Regions from separate parts of the Pseudomonas sp. LBUM1646 genome, predicted to be linked through region 2. Evidence: riboswitches for the same ligand, from Rfam matches in the RefSeq annotation. Region 2 holds a riboswitch; the other holds the start of a gene.
What was found. Region 2 has a riboswitch for cobalamin ahead of cobW (cobalamin biosynthesis protein CobW). Riboswitches for the same ligand answer to the same signal wherever they lie in the genome.
Positions count from the first base shown of each region.

Region 1: another riboswitch for cobalamin. It lies ahead of cobO (cob(I)yrinic acid a,c-diamide adenosyltransferase); the one in region 2 lies ahead of cobW (cobalamin biosynthesis protein CobW).

Region 1 is NZ_CP166810.1:1,929,186-1,938,168, forward strand. Features, by position in the region: gene ACA071_RS08605 (DUF2066 domain-containing protein) at 1-375, shown strand, start outside; gene ACA071_RS08610 (AI-2E family transporter) at 414-1,487, shown strand; gene hda (DnaA regulatory inactivator Hda) at 1,718-2,422, shown strand; gene ACA071_RS08620 (C40 family peptidase) at 2,637-3,275, shown strand; gene ACA071_RS08625 (C40 family peptidase) at 3,441-3,980, shown strand; gene ACA071_RS08630 (O-methyltransferase) at 4,001-4,654, shown strand; gene ACA071_RS08635 (PQQ-dependent sugar dehydrogenase) at 4,730-6,043, opposite strand; gene ACA071_RS08640 (hypothetical protein) at 6,110-6,694, opposite strand; cobalamin riboswitch at 6,849-7,080, shown strand; gene cobO (cob(I)yrinic acid a,c-diamide adenosyltransferase) at 7,162-7,773, shown strand; gene ACA071_RS08650 (cobyrinic acid a,c-diamide synthase CobB) at 7,770-8,983, shown strand, end outside.
Region 2 is NZ_CP166810.1:3,721,255-3,730,237, reverse strand. Features, by position in the region: gene cobM (precorrin-4 C(11)-methyltransferase) at 154-900, opposite strand; gene ACA071_RS17105 (cobalamin biosynthesis protein) at 983-1,396, opposite strand; gene ACA071_RS17100 (CbtA family protein) at 1,393-2,100, opposite strand; gene ACA071_RS17095 (CbtB domain-containing protein) at 2,112-2,303, opposite strand; cobalamin riboswitch at 2,422-2,650, opposite strand; cobalamin riboswitch at 2,850-3,064, shown strand; gene cobW (cobalamin biosynthesis protein CobW) at 3,161-4,225, shown strand; gene cobN (cobaltochelatase subunit CobN) at 4,229-8,002, shown strand; gene ACA071_RS17080 (magnesium chelatase ATPase subunit I) at 8,531-8,983, shown strand, end outside.

The sequences.
Region 1 (8,983 bases), 1.8 Mb from region 2:
CAGGCTGGTGTGACCGATGCGGTCATGCTGGCGGTGGCGGAGCGTCTGGCGCCACGGTTTGTGGTCAAGGCTGGCGCTTCGGGCGAACAATTGCTCGAAGTGCAGGGCATGAACCTGGAACACTATGCGGCGCTGGGGCGATTGCTCGATCCTTTTGGCGCGCGCCTAGTCAGTGTCGACGGCGATCATGTTGTTTATCGGGTCAACGGCAGTGCCGAGCAGTTGCGCTCGCAGTTGTCGCTGGCGAAGTTGCAAGAGGTTCCGGCCGGTGAAGCGCCTGCGCCTGTCACGCCGGTGGCGCCTGCGGCCGACGGTTCGGCGCCCGTCGCAGCACCGACTCCGGCACCGGTGCCGCAACTGCGATTCCGTTGGTAAGGTTTTCTTTCTTTATATAGAAGCATGGGGAGTTGTACATGGCCGATACGCGGCGGTGGTTCTGGTTGGGTGGGGTGGTTCTGCTCTGCGTTTTTGTCTGGCTGTTGCATCCGATCCTGACACCATTCCTGGTGGCGCTGCTGTTGGCCTATCTGTTCGATCCCCTGGTGGATCGCCTGGAGAAGGCCGGTCTGTCACGGACCTGGGGCGTGGTGGCGGTGTTTGCGCTGTTCACCTTGATCTTCACCACGTTGCTGCTGGTGTTGGTGCCAATGCTCGCCAAGCAGTTGTTCCGTTTGTACGAACTGGCGCCGCAAATGCTCGATTGGTTGCAGCACACCGCACTGCCGTGGGCGCAATCGAAGTTTGGCCTGTCGGATAACTTCTGGAAGTTCGACAAGCTCAAGGCTGCGATCAGTGAGCACATGGGCCAGACTACTGACATTGTCGGCGTGGTACTGAGCCAGGCGACGGCTTCCGGGCTGGCGTTGATCGGCTGGCTGGCGAATCTGGTGTTGATCCCGGTGGTGAGCTTCTACCTGCTGCGCGACTGGGATCTGATGATGGCCAAGATCCGCAGCCTGTTGCCCCGTGATCGCGAAGAGCGCGTGGTGACCCTGGCCGGCGAATGCCATGAAGTGCTCGGGGCATTTGTACGCGGGCAGTTGCTGGTGATGCTGGCGCTGGGCGTGATCTATGCGGCGGGCCTGATGTTGCTCGGGCTGGAGCTGGGGCTGTTGATTGGCTTGATTGCCGGTCTGGCGGCGATTGTGCCGTACATGGGGTTTGTCATCGGGATTGGCGCGGCGCTGATTGCCGGTCTGTTCCAGTTCCATGGCGACCTGTATCCGATGCTCGGCATCGTCGCGGTGTTCATGGTCGGGCAAGCGCTGGAAGGCATGGTGCTCACGCCATTGCTGGTCGGCGACCGGATCGGCCTGCACCCGGTGGCGGTGATTTTCGCGATTCTGGCCGGTGGCGAGCTGTTCGGTTTCACCGGCGTGCTGCTGGCGCTGCCAGTGGCGGCGGTGATCATGGTGCTGGTGCGCCATGTGCATGATTTGTATAAAGATTCGGATATGTACAGCGGTGTCGACGAACCCGAGCTATAAGCTGGCCTGATCGCTCGTGGCGGGCGGCCTGGTTCCCAGCCAGGTTGGCCCGCTTCCCTCTCGCGGCTGTCACATGCGCCGCCAAAGAAACTGTCACAAAACCAGTGCATTAACGCAAACCTTTGATTTTGCTTGTGGTCTGCCGCATTGTGCGGGCTGCCTCACGGGTATAAACTTCGCAAACTTTACACAGAGGCCACTAACGGTTCCTTTGGAACTGTTCAGTCAGCATGAAACCGATTCAGCTGCCCCTAGGTGTGCGTCTGCGTGATGACGCTACCTTTATCAATTACTACCCAGGCGCCAATGCCGCTGCACTCGGCTATGTCGAGCGGCTATGCGAAGCCGACGCCGGCTGGACCGAAAGCCTGATTTACCTTTGGGGCAAGGACGGGGTAGGGCGCACGCACTTGTTGCAGGCCGCCTGCCTGCGTTTCGAGCAAATGGGCGAACCGGCGGTATACCTGCCGCTGGCCGAGTTGCTGGATCGCGGCATTGAAATTCTCGACAACCTTGAACAATACGAACTCGTCTGCCTCGATGATCTGCAAGCCGTCGCTGGCCGGGCGGATTGGGAAGAGGCGCTGTTCCATCTGTTCAATCGTCTGCGTGACAGCGGTCGGCGTTTGCTGATTGCCGCTTCGACCTCGCCGCGTGAACTGCCGGTGAAGCTGGCGGATCTCAAATCGCGCCTGACCCTGGCGTTGATCTTCCAGATGCGTCCGCTCTCCGACGAAGACAAATTGCGCGCCTTGCAACTGCGCGCATCCCGTCGCGGTTTGCACCTGACCGACGAAGTCGGGCACTTCATCCTGACTCGCGGGACCCGCAGCATGAGTGCGCTTTTCGAGTTGCTTGAGCGCCTCGATCAGGCCTCTCTTCAGGCGCAACGCAAGCTGACCATTCCCTTCCTGAAAGAAACGCTAGGCTGGTAAATCCAAGGTCTGTAGCGGGTTTTGGCAAGTTTCAGGCGCCAGAAAATTCGCTTTCCTACAGGGTTGCAGGCTGCGCAAACATTCAAAATGGACTTAAGCGCTTAGATGTAAACGAGAAACCGAGAAGTCACAAAAAGATCGATTGAATTTGCAAATGAGGTTGATAGCGGGCATAGTCTCGGCTTCTTTACAACCATCAGCCACGGTCGTGCCCATGCTAAATCGCTTTGCACCCCTCGTGCCTCTCGCACTCGTCACCCTGTTGTTCGGTTGCGCTGCTCACTCTCCAGTGTCCCAGCAAGAGCAACAACAGCAGGTTAAAAACTCAGTTACCGCCCAATCTTCCGTCCTTTATCAGGACGCTCTTTATCAGGAAGAGACGGCTACCGAAAAAGAACTGGCAAGCTTCGCCGACGGCAAGTCTTACCAGCTTCCGGTTCTGGCCGACAGCATCCTCGAACGTGGCATGTCCCTGATCGGTACCCGTTACCGTTTCGGCGGTACCTCTGAAGCCGGTTTCGACTGCAGCGGTTTCATCGGCTACCTGTTTCGTGAAGAGGCCGGTATGAACCTGCCACGCTCCACTCGCGAAATGATCAACGTGGATGCCCCGCTGGTTTCGCGCAAGAACCTGAAGCCTGGCGACTTGCTGTTCTTCGCCACCAACGGTCGTCGCGGTCGCGTCAGTCACGCCGGGATCTACCTTGGTGACGACCAGTTCATCCACTCCAGCAGCCGCAAAAGCGGTGGCGTGCGGGTCGATAACCTGGGCGACAGCTACTGGAGCAAGACCTTCATCGAAGCCAAGCGCGCACTCGCGATGGCTCCGACTGTAGTCACTGCTCGCAAGTAAGCACACTTTATGTAAGGCGAACTTAAAGTCTTACTTGAAGTTTGGCGCATAGGCGCTAGAATCCTGATCTATTATTGATGGCAAACCGCCTGCGCCCTGCGCAGGCGGTTTTCTTTTCTGTCCTTCCGGCAGAAAAAGCCGCAGCCAGATCAGGATGCTCTGCTTATGACGATGTCGGCCCGCCTCACCCTGATGTTCTTCGCAGCGCTGCTCAGCGCCTGCGCCAGCCGTACACCACCGCCGTCTTCGCCGGTGGTTCGCGCTCCGATTGTTTTCAGTACCTCTCAATCATTCTCGCCTGAAGCAGAAGATGTGTTGTTCCGCGCCCTCGGCCTGGTCGGCACGCCGTATCGCTGGGGTGGCAACACGCCGGATTCCGGGTTCGATTGCAGCGGCCTGATCGGTTACGTCTACCGTGACGTTGCCGGCATTTCCCTGCCGCGCACCACCCGCGAGATGATCAGCATGCAAGCGGCCAATGTCGGCAAGGAAGGCCTGCAAACCGGCGACCTGATTTTCTTCGCCACCAACGGCGGTTCCCAGGTCAGTCATGCCGGGATCTACGTCGGTGAAGGGCGCTTCGTCCACGCGCCGGCTACTGGCGGCACGGTGAAACTCGACAGTCTGTCCAAAGCCTACTGGCAGAAAGCCTACCTGAGCGCCAAACGTGTTTTGCAACCTGAGCACCTGGCGCGTAATCAGTAATTTTTCCGGCAGAGGTTGTCATGACCGCTCGCACGCTTAACCTCGACGATTCCCTGTATCAATACTTGCTCGACGTTTCCCTCAGGGAAACGCCGCTGCTCAAGCGTTTGCGCGATGAAACCCAGGCGCTGCCGATGGCGCGCTGGCAGGTGGCGCCGGAGCAGGGGCAGTTCCTCGCCTTGTTGGTCAAGCTCACTGGCGCCAGGCGTTTGCTGGAAGTCGGCACCTTCACCGGTTACAGCGCCTTGTGCATGGCGGCGGCGTTGCCGGATGACGGTTCGCTGATCTGTTGCGATATCCCCGGCGACTACAACGCCACCGCGCAGCGTTACTGGCAGGAGGCGGGTTTGGCCACGCGCATCGACCTGCGCCTGGCGCCGGCGCTGGACACCCTCGCGCAACTGGAGCTACCAGGGCAGTTCGATCTGGTCTTCATCGATGCCGACAAGGCCAACTACCCGAGTTATCTGGAACACGCCCTGCGTTTGCTGCGGGTAGGTGGTTTGGCGGTGTTCGATAACACCCTGTGGAGCGGGCGGGTGCTGGAGAGCAATCCCGAGAGCGCCGACACCCGGGCGATCCAGGCACTGAATCGAGCCTTAAAGGATGACGCGCGGGTGGATTTGTCGTTGTTGCCGATTGGCGATGGGTTGACGCTTTGCCGCAAAAGGTAAGTGCCTATTGAAAAGATCGCAGCCTTCGGCAGCACCTACCTACATGGAGTGATGAAGACTGCGATTTTTTTGCGTTTATTTAACCGCCGAAACCCGCCACACCTTGTTCCCCACATCATCCGCCACCAGCAAGTCTCCCTGCTGATTGATCACCACACCCACCGGCCGGCCCAAGGCGTTTTCATCCTTATCGAGGAAACCGGTCAGCACATCCACCGGTTGCCCGGTCGGCTTGCCCGCCGTGAACGGTACGAAAATCACTTTATAGCCGCTGTGCGGTTTACGGTTCCACGAGCCGTGCTGGCCGACGAATGCGCCGTTGGTGAACGGTGCCGGCAGCTTGCTGCCTTCGGCAAAGGTAAAGCCCAGCGAGGCGGTGTGCGGGCCGACGGCGTAATCCGGGGCGATGGCCTTGGCCACCATGTCCGGGTTCTGCGGCTCGACGCGCACATCGACGTGCTGCCCGTAATAGCTGAACGGCCAGCCATAGAACGCGCCGTCCTTGACCGAAGTGATGTAGTCCGGCACCAGATCGCTGCCGATCTCGTCGCGCTCGTTGACCGAAGTCCAGAGTGCGCCGCTGCTGGGTTCCCAGCCCATGCCATTGGGGTTGCGCAGGCCCGAGGCGAAGATCCGGTGGTTGCCGGTGGCGCGGTCGACTTCCCAGATCGCTGCCCGACCTTCTTCCTTGTCCAGGCCGTTTTCGCCGACGTTGCTGTTGGAGCCCACGGTCACGTAGAGCTTGCTGCCGTCCTTGCTGGCGATGACGTTCTTGGTCCAGTGGTGATTCAGCGTGCCGCCCGGCAAGTCGATGACCTTCATCGGCTCGGACTTGATCGCGGTATCGCCGGTTTCATAGTGAAAACGCAGCAATCGATCGGTGTCGGCGACGTACAGATCATTGCCGACCAGGGTCATGCCGAACGGCGAGTTGAGGTTTTCCAGGAACACCGTGCGGGTTTCGGCCACGCCATCGTGGTCCTTGTCCCGCAGCAGTGTGATGCGGTTCGGGCTCGGCACGCCGGCACCGGCGCGGCCCATGACTTTCTTCATCACCCAGCCGCGAATGCCTTTGCTGTCATCAGGCTTGGGCGGCGCGTTGGTTTCGGCCACCAGCACATCACCGTTGGGCAGCACGTAGAGCCAGCGCGGGTGATCGAGGTTTTCGGCAAATGCCGCCACCTGCGTTCCCGCCGCAGCCGTGGGTTTGGCGCCGGCCGGCCAGCCGATCGCCGGGGCGATGTTCACCGTCGGGATCAGGGTTTTGTTCGGTTCTGGCAGCTTGGGTGATGGGCCGGTGCCGTCCGTGACTTGCAGGCTGGAGGTCTCGCCGCAGGCAACAAGCCCTCCGGCGAGCGCGATGACGATAACGAGCTGGGGCTTGCGCATGCTGATCTTCCCTATGAATGCACTGATTTAATCTAGAGAAGTAAACAGCCGCGATGGTTCAACCCATCAGCCACGGGCCTCTTTGAGCAGCACGGCGATGCCGGGGTGATAGTGGCCGGCTTCGTTGCGCAACTTGCGGTAGGCGTAAGGGAAATACCAGGCGACGGCGCAGGTGTGTTCCTTTTGCAGGTCGTCGACCATGTCCTGGAGTTCTTCCGGGGTGGCGCTTTGCTGGGCCTTTTGCGGGGCGACGAACAGGCAGCCGAGTTTCAGGTCGCTGGCGAAGCTGATGCGCTTGGCGTCGCTGGTGATATCCGCCAATGCCTGTGTCAGGTTCAAGCTGTTGACCCGCGGCCAGCGTTGGCTTGTCTGCAACCAGGCACGCTCGTCGCTGGTGGCGATAAACAGATCGGCGCGCCCGTTGCGTTCGCCTTCTTCGGTCTGTTTGCGGGTCGGCGCCTGTTGCAGCGTGACCATTTCCGCCATCCAGGCCGCCGCGGAAAGCAGGCCACGGTTGGCGTTTTCGTCAAACCAGTACGGCGCATCGTTATCGCCGCGCACGGCGTTGTAACGGTCGATACAGTCAAACCAGCGTTCCAGCAGCGGGCGCAGGAATTCCAGCTTCGGATTGCTGATGATCATGCCTTGCATGTGGCTCACCCTTGTTATTGTGTTGTGAGATTGTGGCTCTTTGATATCACCGCTAAGAGTGTGGCACAACAATGGCGGCAGATAATTGATCGACGGCAGTTATTCGCCCAGCGGCGTCCCGGCTTTAATTGACGCTCCACCCCCAACCCTCTAACCTTCGCGGCTTGTTTCAGGTGCTCTGTGACCGTGGTCGACAGAGTGAAACAGGGAAGCCGGTGAGTGCGTTCATTCGACGAATGAACAACCACGATCCCGGCGCTGCCCCCGCAACGGTAAATGAGTGAAAAACTGCGCTTTGAGCCACTGTGTTGAAAAACATGGGAAGGCGCGCAGCCAGGCGCAAGCCGCTCATGAGCCCGGAGACCGGCCTGATCCATCCAGCGGCATCACGGTGGGCGATGCCAGGCTTTTTGCCGTCTATTCTTGTGCCTGCCCGCCGTTATCCAGTCTCAACGGAGAGCTCCCCCATGACTGATACCCCCGATCGTGACGAACGCCACCTGGCGCGCATGCAGCGCAAAAAAGCCGTGATTGACGAACGCATCGCTAACTCGCCGAACGAATGTGGCCTGCTGCTGGTGTTGACCGGCAACGGCAAGGGTAAAAGCAGCTCGGCCTTCGGCATGCTCGCCCGCTCCATGGGCCATGGCATGCAGTGCGGTGTGGTGCAGTTCATTAAGGGGCGCAACAGCACCGGCGAAGAGTTGTTCTTCCGCCGCTTCCCGGAGCAAGTGCGCTTTCATGTGATGGGCGAGGGCTTCACCTGGGAAACCCAGGACCGCCAGCGCGACATCGCCGCCGCCGAAGCCGCGTGGGAAGTGTCCCGCGAACTGCTGCGCGATCCGTCGATTGGTCTGGTGGTGCTGGATGAACTGAACATCGCCCTCAAGCACGGTTACCTCGACCTCGATCAAGTCCTCAGCGACTTGCAGGCCCGTCCGCCGATGCAACACGTGGTGGTCACCGGTCGCGGCGCCAAGCCGGAAATGATCGAACTGGCCGACACTGTCACCGAAATGGGCGTGATCAAGCACGCGTTCCAGGCCGGGATCAAAGCGCAAAAAGGCGTCGAACTGTGAATCAACCCCGTCATTGCCCGGCGGTACTGATCGCCGCGCCGGCCTCCGGTCAGGGCAAGACCACCGTCACCGCCGCACTAGCCCGATTGCATCGCAATCAGGGGCGCAACGTGCGCGTGTTCAAATGCGGCCCGGACTTCCTCGACCCGATGATTCTCGAGCGCGCCAGCGGTGCGCCGGTGTATCAATTGGACATGTGGATGGTCGGCGAGCAGGAAAGTCGTCGACTGTTGTGGGAAGCCGCCGGTGAAGCCGATCTGATCCTGATCGAAGGCGTCATGGGCCTGTTCGACGGCACGCCGTCCAGCGCCGATCTGGCGCGGCACTTCGGCGTGCCGGTGCTCGGCGTGATCGACGGCACCGCCATGGCCCAGACCTTTGGTGCGCTGGCGTTGGGGCTGGCGAAGTATCAGCCGGACTTGCCGTTTGCCGGTGTCCTGGCCAACCGCGTCGGCACCTTGCGTCACGCGCAATTGCTCGAAGGCAGCCTGACCGAAGGCTTGCGCTGGTACGGTGCGTTGTCCCGGGAAACCGGGATCGAATTGCCGAGTCGTCACCTCGGCCTGGTCCAGGCCAGCGAGTTGAACGACCTCGATCTGCGCCTCGATGCCGCTGCCGACGCGTTGGCCAGCAGTTGCGAGGTAGCGCTGCCACCGGCCGTCGAATTCGCCGCCCCGGATGTGCTCGAAACCGAGCCGTTGCTGGCCGGCGTGCGCATTGCTGTGGCCCGTGACGAAGCATTTGCCTTCACCTACGGCGCCAGCCTGGATCTGCTGCGAGCGATGGGCGCCGAGCTGGCGTTTTTCTCGCCGATCCGCGATAGCCAATTACCCGAAGCCGACAGCCTGTATTTACCGGGCGGTTACCCCGAGCTGCACCATGTGGCGTTGTCGCAAAACACCTCGATGCTCAACGCTATTCGCGCGCACCACGTCGCGGGTAAACCGTTGCTGGCCGAATGCGGTGGCATGCTGTATCTGCTCGATTCCTTGACCGATGTCGAAGGCACTCGCGCTGAACTGGTCGGCTTGCTGGCGGGGGATGCGGTGATGCAAAAGCGTCTGGCGGCGTTGGCGTTGCAGGCGGTCGAGTTGCCCGAAGGTTCGTTGCGCGGGCATACCTATCATCATTCTTTGACCAGTACAGAACTTGAGCCGATTGCCCGGGGCCTGAGCCCCAATGGCGGGCGCGGGGCAGAAGCGGTTTATCG
Region 2 (8,983 bases):
AAACTTAAAAAACGGCGCCCCGTGAGCGCCGTTTTTTTTGATCGTTCCCACGCTCCGCGTGGGAATGCAGCCCGGGACGCTCCGCGTCCCATCCAAAGCCGAACGCGGAGCGTCCGTTGAGGCATTCCCACGCAGAGCGTGGGAACGATCACTCTACGGGCGATACAAATGCGCATGCCCCGCGCGGTATAGCGACGACTCACTAAACTGATCACTCCCCAGCACTCGACCCACTAAAATCAACGCCGTACGCCGAAACCCCTTGGCCTCAACCTTCGCGGCAATGTCCTCAAGCGTGCCCACGACCCAGTCCTGATCCGGCCAGGTCGCCCGGTGAATCACCGCGATGGGGCAGTCCGCGCCGTAATGCGGCAGCAATTCAGCCAGGATCTTCTCCAGATGATTGACCCCCAAGTGGATCGCCATGGTTGCCCCATGCTGCGCCAGGCTGCCCAGTTCCTCACCGGCTGGCATCGCGGTTTTGTCGGCGTAGCGGGTCAGAATCACGCTTTGTGAGATATCCGGCAGGGTCAGTTCGGCACCCAGTAGCGCGGCGCAGGCGGCGGTTGCGGTGACGCCTGGAATGATTTCAAACGGGATATCGAGTTCACGCAGGTAACGAATTTGCTCGCCGATAGCGCCGTATAAGCTCGGATCACCGGAATGCACACGGGCCACGTCTTGTCCCCTGGCATGGGCAGTCTTGATCAGTTCTATGATCTGTTCCAGGTGCAACTCGGCGCTGTTGACCACGGTTTCGGCCTGGTGGCCTTCCAGCACGGCCGCAGGCACCAGCGAGCCGGCGTAGATGATCACCGGACAGCTGCGAATCAGCCGTTGGCCTTTGACGGTGATCAGTTCCGGGTCGCCGGGACCAGCGCCAATGAAGTAGACGGTCATCGTCGGTTCCTGTCAGAAAAGAGGCCTGGGCAAGGCTTCAGATGAAGATTGCTCATGATCGAGGCGGGGATTATCGGGGACTTTATGCAGCGCTGGCCAATGCGAGGGTGGCCTGGGCGTATTTTTGTCGCGAAATCAGCAGCTTCGCGGGTGCCTGGGCCAAGTGCTCGGCCAGTGCCAGGGCCGCACTTTCCGCGACGCCGTAGCAGCCGGTGCGTTCGAAGGCGATTTGCGATTGATGGCTGAGTTGCGGCTGATAGCCCGCCAATTGGGCGCTGCTGAAGTACATCAGTTCCAGCCCAAGCTGCGCGGCCAACTCGACCAGGCCCGGTTCATCGCGTTTCAGGTCGATACTGGCCAGGGCCTTGATCTGCCGAAGTTCGATTTGATGCGCCTGCAGTGCCTGATCGAGCAGCGCCCGCAACGTGCTGGCGGGGCAGCCGCGCTGGCAGCCCAGGCCGACCACTAAGGTCGGTGCTGTGCTGTTATCGGTCATGCGTGGTATTGACCATCGCTTTTGCGGCGGAACAACCAGGCGCTGATCAGGCCGAGGGCCAACCAGAACACCACGTTGGTCAACTGCGAAGCAATTTTGAACTGCGACTCCAGAGCTTCCGGGGCCAGCATCGAGTGGACTTCCGGTTGCGGTGCGCCGATGACATGCGGAACCGCGAGGATCGCCACGCCGAGGATCTTCATCAGCCAGTGACGGCTGAACACGATTAGTGCGATGCCGACAGCGGTGGAGGCTGCCGTGCCGATCCACCAGATTTGCCGTTGCGCCAGATCGGCAGCGGCGGTGCCCGGCAATTCAGGTGGCAGGCCGAGGGTCGGCGCCAGAACGAAGGTCGCATAACCCGCCAGGCCCCAGAGCAGGCCCTGAGCGGTTTTGGTCGGCGCGCGCAGGGTGTAGAGCCCGGCGAGCATCAATGCAAAACCGACTGCTACCACCAGGTTACCGCCCGTGGTGGACAGCACGCGCTGCCAGCCGTCTTCCGGCTCCCAGGCTTCGGCATCGTGGGTGTGAGCGGCCATGGCGCCTTCGGTATGCTCGTGAGCTACGACGGCGGCAGGCTCGGATTTTTCATAGGTTTCCGCCTGCAGAATCAACGGGGCCACCCAGAAACTTTGCAGCAGGGTCAGCAACAGGGCGGCCAGCAGCCCGGTGAAACCTGCAGTTTGCGCGATACGCTTGATCATGTCGGCAGGTCTCAATGGCACGGGAACGCGGAGCTGTGACGGGTATCGTGCGCGGCGTTGTGCACCGCTTCGATGTGCGAGAAACCGGCGAAGTACACCAGGCACGCGCCAAGGATCGACGCGCAGACGGCGGCGGTCAGGCGTTGGCTCAGGGTTGTGGTGGTGCTGGCGGTTGTGTGGCCGGTGCTGCTGATGATCGACATGGCGCTTCCCTCTGGTCTGTCAGCGGGTGAATTGAGCGCATGAAAACCCCTGCGAGCGTGCGCGCAGAGGTTCAAACAGCGCCCGCCCACCGCGGGTTTGTTATTCAGTGATCGTACTGGTCACTTTGTGTTGCGGGCCGGTCTCCGGGCTCACGAGGGGTCAAGGCTTGCGCCGTAACCTGCAAGAATCGCCTTCCCATGCCGAACTGCCGGCACAGTGGATCTGATTCTTCGCTCGCTTACCGTTGCGGGGGCAGCACCGGACTGACATGGCTTTAGAGTAAAGCACATGATTCACCGGTTTCCCGTTTCACCCTGTGAAGGGCACCCGTAACAAAGCGTGTAGGAGAGCATGGGCGGGGCGGAGTAGTCAATTGGCAAGGGTTCTCGTTTGACCTGATCGCTCCCACGCTCTGCGTGGGAATGCAGCCCGGGACGCTCCGCGTCCCATCCAGAGCCGAACGCGGAGCGTCCGTTGAGGCATTCCCACGCAGAGCGAGGGAACGATCATCACCCCGCAGACATTGACCCGCCCCCACACCATGCGTAGCCTTGCGCTTTCGAGGTTCTTCGGCGTCTGCCGAAGCTAAGAAGGGAACGCGGTCGATGCCGCGGCTGCCCCCGCAACTGTGAACGGTGATGTTCGCTGCCACGCCACTGCAAACCCCCTCCAAAGGGTTCGCGGGAAGGCGCAGTGAATGCCAGGCCCGCAAAGTCGGCACACCGTCAGCCAGGAGACCTGCCTCGAAACGAATTCTCACTACAACCGGGCGGGGTGATCCGGTGGCGAAATCTTCCGCGCATCCATCGCTGCGGTCGTCGTCCCGTATGCCCGCCACCTTGCCAAAGGGCATCCGATGAAAACACTGGCCAAACTCCCCGTCACCATCGTTACCGGCTTCCTCGGCTCGGGCAAAACCACCTTGCTGCGCCATATGCTCGACAACGCCCAGGGTCGCCGCATCGCGGTGATCGTCAACGAATTTGGCGAGCTGGGCATCGACGGCGAAATCCTCAAGCAGTGCTCCATCGGCTGCACTGAAGAAGAAGCCAACGGCCGCGTTTATGAATTGGCCAACGGCTGCCTGTGCTGCACCGTCCAGGAAGAATTCTTCCCGGTGATGCGCGAACTGGTCGCGCGTCGCGGCGACCTCGACCACATCCTGATCGAAACTTCCGGCCTGGCCCTGCCAAAACCCCTGGTTCAAGCCTTCCAGTGGCCGGAAATCCGCAGCGCCTGCACGGTTGATGCGGTGATCACCGTAGTCGACAGCCCAGCGGTGGCCGCCGGCACCTTCGCCGCGTTCCCGGATCAAGTCGACGCCCAGCGCAAACTCGACCCGAACCTGGACCACGAATCGCCGCTGCACGAACTGTTCGCCGACCAATTGGCCAGCGCCGACCTGGTGATCCTGAACAAGGCCGACCTGATCAGCCCGGAAGACTTGGCCCGCGTGCGCCTGGAAGTCGCCGAAGAACTGCCGCCCGCCGTGAAAGTCATCGAAGCCAGCAGCGGTCGCGTGCCGTTGGACGTGCTGATCGGCCTCGGCGCCGGTTCCGAAGAACACATCGACAGCCGTCACAGCCATCACGATCACCACCACGGTGACGGTGATGACGATCATGACCACGACGCCTTCGATTCCATTTCTATTGAGCTGCCACAAGCCGACGAAAGCCTGCTGATGGACGCGCTGACCCAACTGGTGGTCAAGCACGGCATCCTGCGGGTTAAAGGTTTTGCCGCGATCCCGAACAAGCCGATGCGCTTGCTGATCCAGGGCGTGGGCACCCGTTTCGACAAGCATTTCGACCGTCAGTGGGGCGCCGATGAAGCGCGCACCACGCGTCTGGTGCTGATCGGCCAGGAACTGGACGCCGCACAACTCGAAGCGCAACTGCGCGCCGCGCTCAGCGTTTAAGCCATGCACCTGCTCAGGACCCAGCCCGGCGGTTTCGTGTCGGATGACAACATTGCCGACCTTGGACAAACCCCCGCCGAACTGGTGATCCTGTGCAGCGGCGATTCCAGCCTGGCGCTGCTCGCCGAAGCCGCGCAGCAGTTGCCCGACGACTACCCGAGCGTGCGCCTCGCTAATCCGATGCAGGTGCAGAATCACGCCTCGGTGGATTTGTACGTTGATGAAGTGCTGCGTCACGCCAAGGTAATTCTGATCTCGCTGCATGGCGGCATCGCTTATTGGCGTTACGGCGTCGAGCGGCTGGTCGAGCTGTCCGAACGCGGCGTGCAACTGATTCTGGTGCCCGGCGATGACCGTCCGGACCCGGAACTCAGCGACCTCAGCACCGTGGTCGCTGAAGACCGCGACCGCCTCTGGCAGTTTCTGCGCCAGGGCGGCATGGGCAATGCTCTGGACTTTTTCCGTTGCCTGGCCACTCGCTGGCTGGACCGCGACTATGCCTGGTCGGAACCGCAAACCCTGCCGCGCACCGCGATCTACCATCCGCATAAAAGCCCCGCAGACCTTCACGATTGGCAAGCCGACTGGCAGGCCGGTCAACCGGTGGCGGCGGTGTTGTTTTACCGCTCGCATTTGCAAGCGGCGAACACCGGTTTCATCGATATTTTCTGCCAGCGTTTGCAAGCGGCGGGGCTGAACCCGTTGCCGATTGCGGTGGCCAGTTTGAAAGAGCCCGGCTGCCTGACGGTGGTCGAGGACTGGCTCGATGAAGTGGAAGCGGCGGTGATTCTCAACACCACCGGTTTTGCCCAATCCAGCCCCGAAGCGCCGCACTTGCGGCCGTTTCGCCGCAACATTCCGGTGATCCAGGCGATTTGCGCCCAAGACAACGAACCCGGCTGGCGTGCCAGCGAGCAGGGCCTCGGCCCGCGGGATCTGGCGATGCACATCGCGCTGCCGGAGCTGGACGGGCGCATCATCAGCCGACCAATCAGTTTCAAGGACCTGGCCTGGCGCAGCGAACGCAGTCAGTCCGACGTGGTCTGCTATCGGCCGCAACCGGAACGCATGGACTTCGTCGCCGAACTGGCGCGACGCTGGATTGATCTGGCGCGGGTGCCCAACGGCGAAAAACGCATTGCGCTGATCCTCGCCAACTACCCGACGCGCGACGGTCGTATCGGTAACGGTGTCGGCCTCGACACGCCGGCAGCGGCGCTGAATATCCTCCGTGCGTTGCATAAAGAAGGTTATCCGCTGCCGGCCGAATTGCCGAACAGCGGCACGGCGTTGATCCAGCAATTGCTCGGTGGCGTCAGCAATGACCTCGACACCCTCGACCAGCGCCCGTGTATGCAAAGCCTGGCGCTGGATGCCTACTTGCTGATGTTCGACGCATTGCCCGAAGCCAATCGCCAAGCCGTGCTGGAGCGTTGGGGGCCGCCGCAAAACGATCCGATGTTCCGTGGCGGGCGGATGATGATCGCTGGCCTGCGTTTCGGCCTGACCTTCGTCGGCATCCAGCCAGCCCGGGGTTATCAGGTCGATCCGAGCGCGGTCTATCACGACCCGGACCTGGTGCCGCCTCACGGTTATCTGGCGTTTTACTTCTGGCTGCGCAATACCTACGGCGCCCACGGTGTAATTCACGTCGGCAAGCACGGCAATCTCGAATGGCTGCCGGGCAAGGGCGTCGGGCTGTCGGAAAACTGCTGGCCGGATGCGCTGCTCGGGCCGCTGCCCAACATCTATCCGTTCATCGTCAACGACCCGGGCGAGGGCGCCCAGGCCAAGCGTCGCACCCAAGCGGTGATCATCGATCACCTGATGCCGCCGCTGACCCGCGCCGAAACCTACGGCCCGCTGCGAAACCTGGAGTTGCTGGCGGACGAATATTACGAAGCGCAATTGCTTGATCCACGGCGTGCCCGGGAGTTGCAGCGCGACATTTTGCAACTGGTGCGCGAGACGCACATCGACCGCGAGTTGCAACTGGACGAGAAACTTAACAGCGATGCCGACGCAGCGATCTGGTTGCCGCGCCTGGACACTTACCTGTGTGATTTGAAGGAATCGCAGATTCGCGATGGCCTGCATATTTTTGGCGAGTCGCCGACCGGGCGGTTGCGTCTTGATACGTTGCTGGCCTTGTTGCGGATTCCTCGGGGTGATGGGCGTGGGGCGCAGTCGAGTTTGCTGCGGGCGTTGGCCAAGGCGTTTGCGCTGGGCTTTGATCCGCTGGATTGTGAGTTGGCCGAGCCGTGGACCAGTGCGCGTCCTGATGAGCTGCAATCGGTCAGTGATGAGGTGTGGCGTACGGCGGGCGATGCCCGTGAACGCCTGGAGTTGTTTGCCGCGCAATTGATTGAGCAGGCGTTGATCGCCGAAGTTGTCAAATTGAGCGAGCCAGGCTGGTCAGACGTGAAAGCGATCATCGACAGTCTGCGTGAAGTGGTTGCTCCAAGGCTGGACGCCTGCGGCCCGGCAGAAATGCGCGGCTTGCTTGACGCCCTCAGCGGCCGATTCGTCCCGGCCGGCCCCAGCGGTGCACCGAGTCGCGGTCGCCTCGACGTGCTGCCCACCGGGCGTAACTTCTATTCGGTGGACGTGCGCAACCTGCCGACCACCACGGCTTGGCGCATCGGTTTCCAGTCGGCGAACCTGATTCTCGAACGGCACTTGCAGGACCACGGCGACCACTTGCGTCAGCTCGGCCTGTCGGTCTGGGGCACGGCGACCATGCGCACCGGCGGCGACGACATCGCCCAGGCCATGGCGCTGATGGGCGTGCGTCCGGTGTGGGCCACCGGTAGTCAGCGGGTCGATGATTTTGAAATCCTGCCGATCAGTTTGCTCGACCGTCCGCGGGTGGACGTGACCTTGCGTGTGTCCGGGTTCTTCCGTGATGCTTTTGCGAATTTGATCCGACTGTTCGACGCCGCCGTGCAAGCGGTCGCTGAACTGGACGAGCCGGACGATCTCAATCCGCTTGCAGCCAAGGTTCGGGCTGAGCGTGAAGCCTTGCTGGCCTCCGGTCTGGATGAAGAAGCCGCGCGACGTCAGGCCGGTTGGCGCATTTTCGGGGCCAAACCCGGTGCTTATGGCGCCGGTGTACAGGGCGCCATCGACGGTCGCCTATGGCAAAGCCGCGAAGACTTGGCCGAGGTCTATCTGAACTGGGGCGGTTACGCTTATGGCGGCTCCGACGAAGGCACCGCCGCCCGCGAACAGTTCGCCCAGCGCCTGAGCCAGGTGCAAGCGGTGCTGCAGAATCAGGACAACCGCGAGCATGACTTGCTCGATTCCAATGACTACTACCAGTTTCAGGGCGGTATGCTGGCCGCCGTGGAAAGCCTCAGCGGAGAAGCGGCGGCCAGTTATCACGGCGATCACAGCCAGCCGGACTTGCCGAAGATCCGCACGTTGAAGGAAGAGCTGAACCGGGTGATTCGCTCCCGGGCGGCGAATCCGAAGTGGATCGACGGGGTCAAGCGGCATGGCTACAAGGGCGCTTTCGAGCTGGCGGCGACGGTCGATAACTTGTTTGCGTTCGATGCCACCACGCAGTTGATCGACGATCACCAGTACGCGTTGCTGGCGGACGCGTACTTGCTCGACCCGGCGACTCGAGATTTTGTCCGAGAGCATAATCCTCATGCCTTGCGTGATATGGCTGAGCGGATGCTTGAGGCGCAGCAGCGGGGGATGTGGAAGGAGCCCGGTGAGTATCGGGAGGCGCTGGAGAATTTGTTGCTGGATATAGAAGAAGACAGCTAGTGCACTGATCGTTCCCACGCTCCGCGTGGGAATGCAGCCCGGGACGCTCCGCGTCCCAAATACCGAACGCGGAGCGTCCGTTGAGGCATTCCCACGCAGAGCGTGGGGAGCGATCAAGAAGATACTTGAGGACCTGATCATTCCCACGCTCCGCGTGGGAATGCAGCCCGGGACGCTCTGCGTCCCAAAAGCCGAACGCGGAGCGTCCGTTGAGGCATTCCCACGCAGAGCGTGGGGAGCGATCAAGAAGATACTTGAGGACCTGATCGTTCCCACGCTTCGCGTGGGAATGCAGCCCGGGACGCTCTGCGTCCCAAAGCCGAACGCGGAGCGTCCGCTGAGGCATTCCCACGCAGAGCGTGGGGAACGATCAAGAAGATACTTGAGGACCTGATCATTCCCACGCTCCGCGTGGGAATGCAGCCCGGGACGCTCTGCGTCCCAAAAGCCGAACGCGGAGCGTCCGTTGAGGCATTCCCACGCAGAGCGTGGGGAACCATCACCACCGACCACAATGAGAAACCCGACATGACCGATACCCCCCATTTCCCCCTCTCCGCCGTGGTCGGCGCCGACGACTTGAAGCTCGCCCTCTACCTCACGGCCATCGACCCGAAAATCGGCGGTGTGCTGATCGAAGGCCCGCGGGGCATGGCCAAATCGACCCTGGCCCGTGGCTTGGCAGACCTGCTCGCCAGTGGTCAATTCGTCACCTTGCCCCTGGGCGCCACCGAAGAGCGTCTGGTCGGTACCCTCGACCTCGACGCCGCCCTGAGCGAGGGGCGCGCGCAGTTTTCCCCCGGCGTACTGGCCAAGGCTGACGGCGGAGTACTTTACGTCGATGAAGTCAATCTGCTGCCCGATCACCTTGTCGACCTACTGCTCGACGTGGCCGCCAGCGGCACCAACCTGATCGAGCGCGACGGCATTTCCCATCGGCATTCGGCGAGGTTCGTGCTGATCGGCACCATGAACCCGGAA